2 regions of the Leifsonia sp. NPDC056665 genome follow, and region 2 is predicted to be linked to the other one. Evidence: predicted binding sites of a transcription regulator. Region 2 holds the regulator's gene; the other holds the start of a gene.

Region 1 (3,405 bases), on a different contig from region 2:
GCCGATCAGGTAGCCGACCTCGCCGCCGAGGATCGCGGCGATGGCGACGGCCACGATCACCAGCCAGAGCGGCTGCGGGATGTGGCCGGTGAGGGTGAGCACGCCCGCGAAGAACAGCAGGGTGTCGCCGGGCAGGAAGAAACCCAGCAGCAGGCCGGTCTCGGCGAAGACGATCGCGCAGATGCCGAGCAGCGCCCACGGACCGGCGGCCTGGATGAGGCCCTGCGGGTCGAGGAGGCCGGTATGGACGAGGGCGCCGGCGGCGGCCAGTGCGTGGGGGGTCATGGGGTCCTTTCGTACAGCGAGATCAGCTCGCGATGCGTCGCGATCCGCGTGGTGGTCTCGTGGAAGCCGAGAGCGGTGAGGTCGGCGACGCCGTAGTCGTCGACGGAGCCGGGGGAGGCGGAGTACTCGATCAGCCACACCCGGTCGACGCCGTCGAACCGGCCGAGCGCGGCGGCCTGGCGCACACTGTACGCGCTGTCATGCCAGGAAATGGTTTTGACGGCCGGGAGGTCGAGGGCGACGTCCTTCGTGTCCGCGAAGCCGGCGGGGTAGGTGTGCTCGGCGAGGCGGGGGCGCTTGGACGGCTTGGTGGACTCGTCGAACACGACCGCGTCGCCGGGGCGGGCGTGCGCTCCGATCGCGGCCGAGACCTCCGCCCAGTCGCTCTGGTTCTTGGCGTAGGGCGTTCGCTCCGCCACATAGACCGGGACGCACAGCGCGAGCACGAGCACGCCCGCGACCACGCCCGCCCAGCGGCGCCACCGGAGGATGTCGTCGACACCGCACGCGATCAGGAGCGCCGCCGCCGGCGCGCAGAACGACACGTACCGGGCGGTGAAGTCGGGCACGACCGACTGCACGGCGATCAGGATGACCGGCGGCAGGAGCAGCCAGACCAGCGCGACGCCGACGAGGGACGGGGCCCGCGACTCCGTGAGGGCGAGGAACCGCTCCCCGCCGGCGCGCGCCGCCACCGCCCGCTGCCGGATCGCGACCGCCACGGCGAGCACGATGAGAGCCCAGGCCGCGATCCCGAGCGGCCAGGAGTCGCCGAACCACAGCCCGCTGAACAGGGTCTGCGGCGCGAGCTGCTGCACTGCGCCGAGGTAGGAGATCTGGTTGTGCTGGCCGATCGCGAGCACCAGCAGGGGAGCGACGGCCAGCACCGCCCCGCCGACCGCGATCAGCAGGCCGCGGACGGTGCGTCGCGGCGGGCGGCACACGGCGACGATCACACCGTGGACCACCACGAACAGGATCGTGTAGAGGAAGAAGTACGTCCCGAGCGCGAGCAGCACGCCGTAGCCGACGAACCACGCCGCCCGCGGGCGCTCGCGGTCGAGCGCGGCGACGAGCAGCACGGTCAGCCAGGCGACGATCGCCGCCGAGAACGCGAAGGAGCGCGCCTCCTCGCCCATGTAGGTGACCCGGGGGAGGATCGCGCAGACCAGGCCGGCGATGACCGCTGTGCGGGTGTTCCGAAGCCGCGCCGCCAGCAGCACGACGGCCGCCGTCGCGAGCCCGACCACGATCGCGCTCGGCAGCCGCACGGCGAACGGCGAGAACCCGAACAGGCCGCCCCAGAAGTGCAGACCGAGATAGTAGGTGCCGTGAACGGCGTCGACGTGTCCCAGCATCTGGAACAGCGACGGCAGCGGGCGCTGCGCGGACATGATGCTGGTGGCCTCGTCGCCCCACAGCGACGGGATGCCGGAGCCGATGGCGGAGAGCACGGTCGCGAGCACACCGAACAGCGCGGCGAGCACCGCGGGGCGGGTGAGGGGCGCGGCACTCCGGGTGGGGGCCGGCCGCAGCATCGTGACAGACAGGTCGGCACCGTCCTTTCGAATCAGCGTCTGCCCCCAGTCAATCCCACTCCTCCCAAGAAAAGTCCAAGACGGCAGTGAACGCGGAATAAAGACTTTCCCCGAACGTTGAACTTGAGTGCAACCAACTCAACTTTACGAACCAGGAGATCAGGTGCCCGAGAACTTCACCCCCGAGAGCGGCAGCGAGAACTCGTTCGACGAGTTCCTCTCGCGCTACCTCGCGGGCGAGCGCGCCCGCAGCGCGCGCTCCATCGACATCAGCCGGTTCCTCAGCCGGCGCACGCAGGAACTCCTCGCCGAGGCGGGCCGTTACGCGCTCGAGCACGGCCACCGCGAGCTCGACGCCCTGCACATCCTCCGCGTGATGGCCGGGCAGGAGCCCGCGTCCGATGCCATGCGCCGCATCGGCGTCGACCCGTCCGCGGTCGCCGACGCCGCCGAGCAGCGGCTCCCCGCCTCCGGCGAGCCCATCGACGCCGACGGCGCCGCGATCACGGCGTCCGCCCAGCGTGTGCTGTTCCACGCCTACCAGGTGGCCCGCGCCTCCGGTGCGACCTACATCGACCCCGAGCACCTCTTCTTCGCTCTTGTGATCGGGCAGGACGCGCCCGCCGGGCAGGTCCTCCAGGCCGCCGGCGTCACCCCCGACTCCCTCACGAACGCCATGCGGCAGTCCGCCACGGTCGGCGCGGGAGCCCAGGAGGCCGCAGAGGCGGCCGGCGACTCCGAGACCCCGATGCTCGACCAGTTCGGCACCGACCTGACCGCGCTCGCGCGCGACGGCAGGCTGGACCCGGTCATCGGCCGGCTCGACGAGATCGAGCAGACCGTCGAGATCCTCTCCCGCCGGACCAAGAACAACCCCGTCCTGGTCGGCGAGGCCGGCGTCGGCAAGACCGCGATCGTGGAGGGCCTGGCCCGCGCGATCATCGCCGGCGACGTCCCCGAGCAGCTGCTCGAGAAGAAGGTGGTCGCGCTCGACCTCGCCGGGATGGTCGCAGGCACCCGCTACCGCGGCGACTTCGAAGAGCGGCTCACGAAGCTCATGGACGAGATCAGCGCACGCAAGGACGAGCTGATCGTGTTCGTGGACGAGCTGCACACCGTGGTCGGCGCCGGAGGCTCCGGCGAGTCCGGCGGCATGGACGCGGGCAACATCCTCAAGCCCCGCCTGTCGCGCGGCGACCTCCACCTGGTGGGGGCGACCACGCTCAAGGAGTATCGCCGCATCGAGAAGGACCCGGCGCTGGAGCGCCGCTTCCAGCCGGTGATGGTGGGCGAGCCGGGCGTCGAGGACGCCGTGCTCATCCTGGACGGCCTGCGTTCCGCGTACGAGGAGCACCACGCCGTCACGTACACGCCGGAGGCGATCCGCGCGGCGGTGGAGCTGTCCAACCGCTACATCTCCGACCGGTTCCTGCCGGACAAGGCGATCGACCTGATCGACCAGGCCGGCGCCCGGCTGCGGCTGTCGCTCGGCAAGCGCGTCGACGCGTCCGAGCTGATGCAGCGCCTGGCGACCCTGGAGTCCGAGAAGAACTCCGCCGTCGCCGCCGAGCACTACGAGGAG
Region 2 (3,405 bases):
AGGCAGGAGAGGAGGCGCCGTGGCAAGCCAGGACTGGTTCGACAAGGACTTCTACAAGGTCCTAGGCGTCTCCAAGGACGTCAGCGAGGCGGACCTCAAGAAGACGTACCGCAAGCTCGCGCGCAAGTACCACCCGGACTCCAACCCGGGCGACCCGGCCGCCGAGGCCAAGTTCAAGGAGATCAGCGAGGCCCACTCGGTGCTCGCCGACCCCGAGCAGCGCAAGGAGTACGACCAGATCCGCGCGATGGGCACCGGGGCGCGGTTCACCGCCCCGGGTTCCAGCAGCCAGGGCGGCTTCGACGACGTCTTCGGCGGGATGTTCGGCGGCGGCCAGGGCGGCCAGCGCCAGTACTTTCCAGGAGGTGGGGCCTTCCAGCAGGGCGGCGGCCAGGGCGGCTTCGACGACGTCTTCGGCGGACTGTTCGGCAACGGCCGGTTCGGCACGACGAGCGGCGGCTACCGCGGTTACGGCGGCCCGACGCGAGGCAACGACGTGACCGCGCACACCACCATCGACTTCGTCACCGCCACCAAGGGCGAGACCATCAGCCTCCAGGCCGCGGACGGCAAGCCGTTCAAGGTCAAGATCCCCGCGGGCGTGGCCGACGGCCAGAAGATCAAGCTGCGCGGCAAGGGCCAGCCCAGCCCGGACGGCGGGGAGGCCGGCGACATCGTCCTCACCGTGGCCGTTCGCAAGCACCCCGTCTTCGAGCGCGACGGCCTGAACCTCCGCGTCACCGTGCCGGTCACCTTCGCGGAGGCCGCGCTCGGCGCGACCATCGAGGTGCCGACGCTCGGCGGCGAGCCGGTCAAGCTCCGTGTGGCCCCCGGCACCCCGAGCGGCCGCGTGCTGCGGGTGAAGGGCCGCGGCGTGCAGACCGCGAAGGGCACGGGCGACCTCCTCGCGGTCGTGCAGGTCGCAGTGCCGTCGCACCTGTCCAGTGACGCCAAGGAGGCTCTCGAGGCCTTCGCCGAGAAGCTTCCCGACGAGAACCCGCGAGAGGACATCCTGGCCAAGGCTCGGGGCTAGCCATGGATGAGAACACGCAGGTCTTCGTGATCTCGATCGCCGCCGAGCTGGCGGGGATGCACCCGCAGACGCTCCGGCAGTACGACCGGCTCGGGCTCGTGAGCCCCGGCCGCACGGCCGGCAAGTCGCGGCGCTACTCGATGCGCGACGTCGAGAAGCTCCGCGAGATCGCGCGCCTGGGCTCCGAGGGCGTCAGCCTGGAGGGCATCCGACGCATCCTGGAGCTGGAGGATCACGTGAACGCGCTGAGCGACCGCGTGCGCGACCTGGAGTCGGCGCTCGCCGACGAGCTGCTCAACCGGCCGGGCCGGCGCGTCTTCGCCGCCGGTTCGGAGGGCGAAGTCGTCTCCATGCGCGCAGGCACCCGCGTCCGCCGCAGCAACCAGATCGTCGTCTGGCGCCCCCTGGAGCGCTAGCGCCCAACGCCGAGGGGCACGTCGTTGTCACTTTTCCGGTCGGAAAGTGACAACAACGTGCCCCTCAGTCGTGTTCGCTAGTGCTTCGAAGCCGGGAGGACCTTCGTCCCCTCGATCTTCACCGCCTGGAGGGCGCGCGGGTCGAGCCCGAGCTGGCTCAGGATGGTCGGCGCGATCTGCGTCGTCTCGACCGGGGCGCCGATCCGCTGCGCGTGCTTCGCGCCGGGGGACGAGACCAGGATCGGGACGTTGCGGTCGTCGGCGCTCGCGCCGCCGTGCTCCGCGATCTTCGCAGTGCCACCCGTGTAGACGACGCCGGTCTGTGCGATCCCGAGCACATCCGGGATGCGTGCGTCGGAGGCCGCGGTGCCGAAGTACTTCGCCACTCCCGCGCCCGCGTAGATAGTCGTGAGCCCCGACGCCTGCACCGTGACCGGCGCCTTCGTGATGGTGTTGCCCGCCGCGGCGTGCGTCGCCAGGTACTGCTTGGCGAAGTCCGCTGCCGCCTGGGTGTGGTCGTTCAGCCAGAGCTGCATGATGTCGTCGTCCGTCGAGAACGCGACGAGGTCGCCTGCGGCCGGGTGGGCGGCCTTCCACGCGGCGTTCAGGCCGGCGATGATCGGGCCGTCGTCCACGCGCTTGAGGGCGGCCGGGTTCGTCGGGGACTGGCCGTGCTTGGCCGACAGGATGACCGTCGTGTCACCGGCGTGACCGGTCTTCTTCAGCTCGGAGGTGAACGCGCCCAGCGACGCGTCGACGTAGGCGAGCGCCTTCGTCAGCAGCGGGCCGGGGGTCGAGCCGTCGGCCAGGTAGCCGCCGGTGAGCCCGTCCGAGGTCGGCAGCTTCTGCGCGGTCGAGACCGTCTGGAAGTTCATGCCGAAGATCCCGGGCACCGGCTCGGCCTTCGTGCCCGAGTGGTCCTTGCCGTCGATCTCGTTGAGCACGGCCTGCACCTTGTAGCCGTCGTACTGCTGCGTGGCCAGGTTGTCCTGCGTCCAGTCACCGGTGAACGGCGCGGCCGCGTTGCTGTTGATCTCCGGCGTGAACAGGTCGTCGACGCCCGTGCCCGACGGGCCGTTGAGGATCTCATAGGCGGGGTGCTTGTCGCTCCACGCCGTGTGGAGGCCGGCCTGCTTGGCGACCTCGAAGATCGTGTTCACCTTGATGTACTGGTGCGGGTAGACCGGCTTGCAGGTGGCCGGGTCGACCGGGAGCTGCGCGGGGTCGAGCAGGCTGACAGGGGTGCCCGTCATCGACAGGATGCTGCCGGGGAGGCCGGCGAGACCCTGACCGGCGTCGATGCTCGCCTGGTTCTTGTCGGCGGCCTCCGTGAAGGCCACCTCCGCACCCGGCTTCACGCCGACGCAGTTCGTGGTGCCGGCCGGCAGGAGCGCATGGTTGTAGGTGTCGTCGTAGTAGACGCCCGTGGTGCCCGGGTTGCCGCCGGTGGCCTGGGCGACCATCCCGGGGAACGAGTCGGAGGGGACCGGGGTGGAGGCGTTCGTGTAGTCGGTGCCGTGGGCGGCAAGGGCGGCCATCGCGGACGCGGGGTGCGTGCGGACGTACCAGTCGAGGTCCTTCTGGTGGAGGCCGTCGACCGAGAGGAGGAGCACGTGCTTCACGTCGGCGCGGGCGCCGTGGCCCTGGCCTTCGTCGGCGAGGGAGGGCGCGGCGGTGACGCCGACGAGCAGCGCTCCACCGGCGATGGCGGCGCTCGCTGCGAGGACCCGGGGGCGTGCGGTCCGTCTGATGGGGGCCATCAGCATCCTTTCGAGAGGCCGCCCCCGAACGGGGGCGTTCAACCTCGTCGATCGTGGCCCGCGCGCGCAGCAGGTGCCATGCGCCGACGCAACTGCTCGCCCACGCTTCACGCGGCGTTCACCGGGCGGGGGACGGCGTGGAGGCTGCTCTCAGCCAGGCGGCCGCGGGCCTGCGGATCTGTACACGACCGAAGGG

What was found. The regulator HspR, encoded in region 2, represses chaperone genes until heat shock. The targets are predictions, from matches to a motif close to AAGTTGAGTCNNNNNGACTCAACTT.
Region 1: ACFQ9V_RS15630 (ATP-dependent Clp protease ATP-binding subunit) is a predicted target of HspR. The motif match lies at 1,944-1,968, and genes of this name have one in related genera.

What each region holds. Positions count from the first base shown of each region.
Region 1 covers NZ_JBHTXK010000018.1:19,334-22,738, forward strand. Annotated here, with positions in the region: gene ACFQ9V_RS15620 (DedA family protein) at 1-285, opposite strand, end outside; gene ACFQ9V_RS15625 (glycosyltransferase family 39 protein) at 282-1,823, opposite strand; gene ACFQ9V_RS15630 (ATP-dependent Clp protease ATP-binding subunit) at 1,987-3,405, shown strand, end outside.
Region 2 covers NZ_JBHTXK010000003.1:29,037-32,441, forward strand. Annotated here, with positions in the region: gene ACFQ9V_RS04465 (DnaJ C-terminal domain-containing protein) at 20-1,033, shown strand; gene ACFQ9V_RS04470 (heat shock protein transcriptional repressor HspR) at 1,036-1,449, shown strand; gene ACFQ9V_RS04475 (alkaline phosphatase family protein) at 1,527-3,209, opposite strand.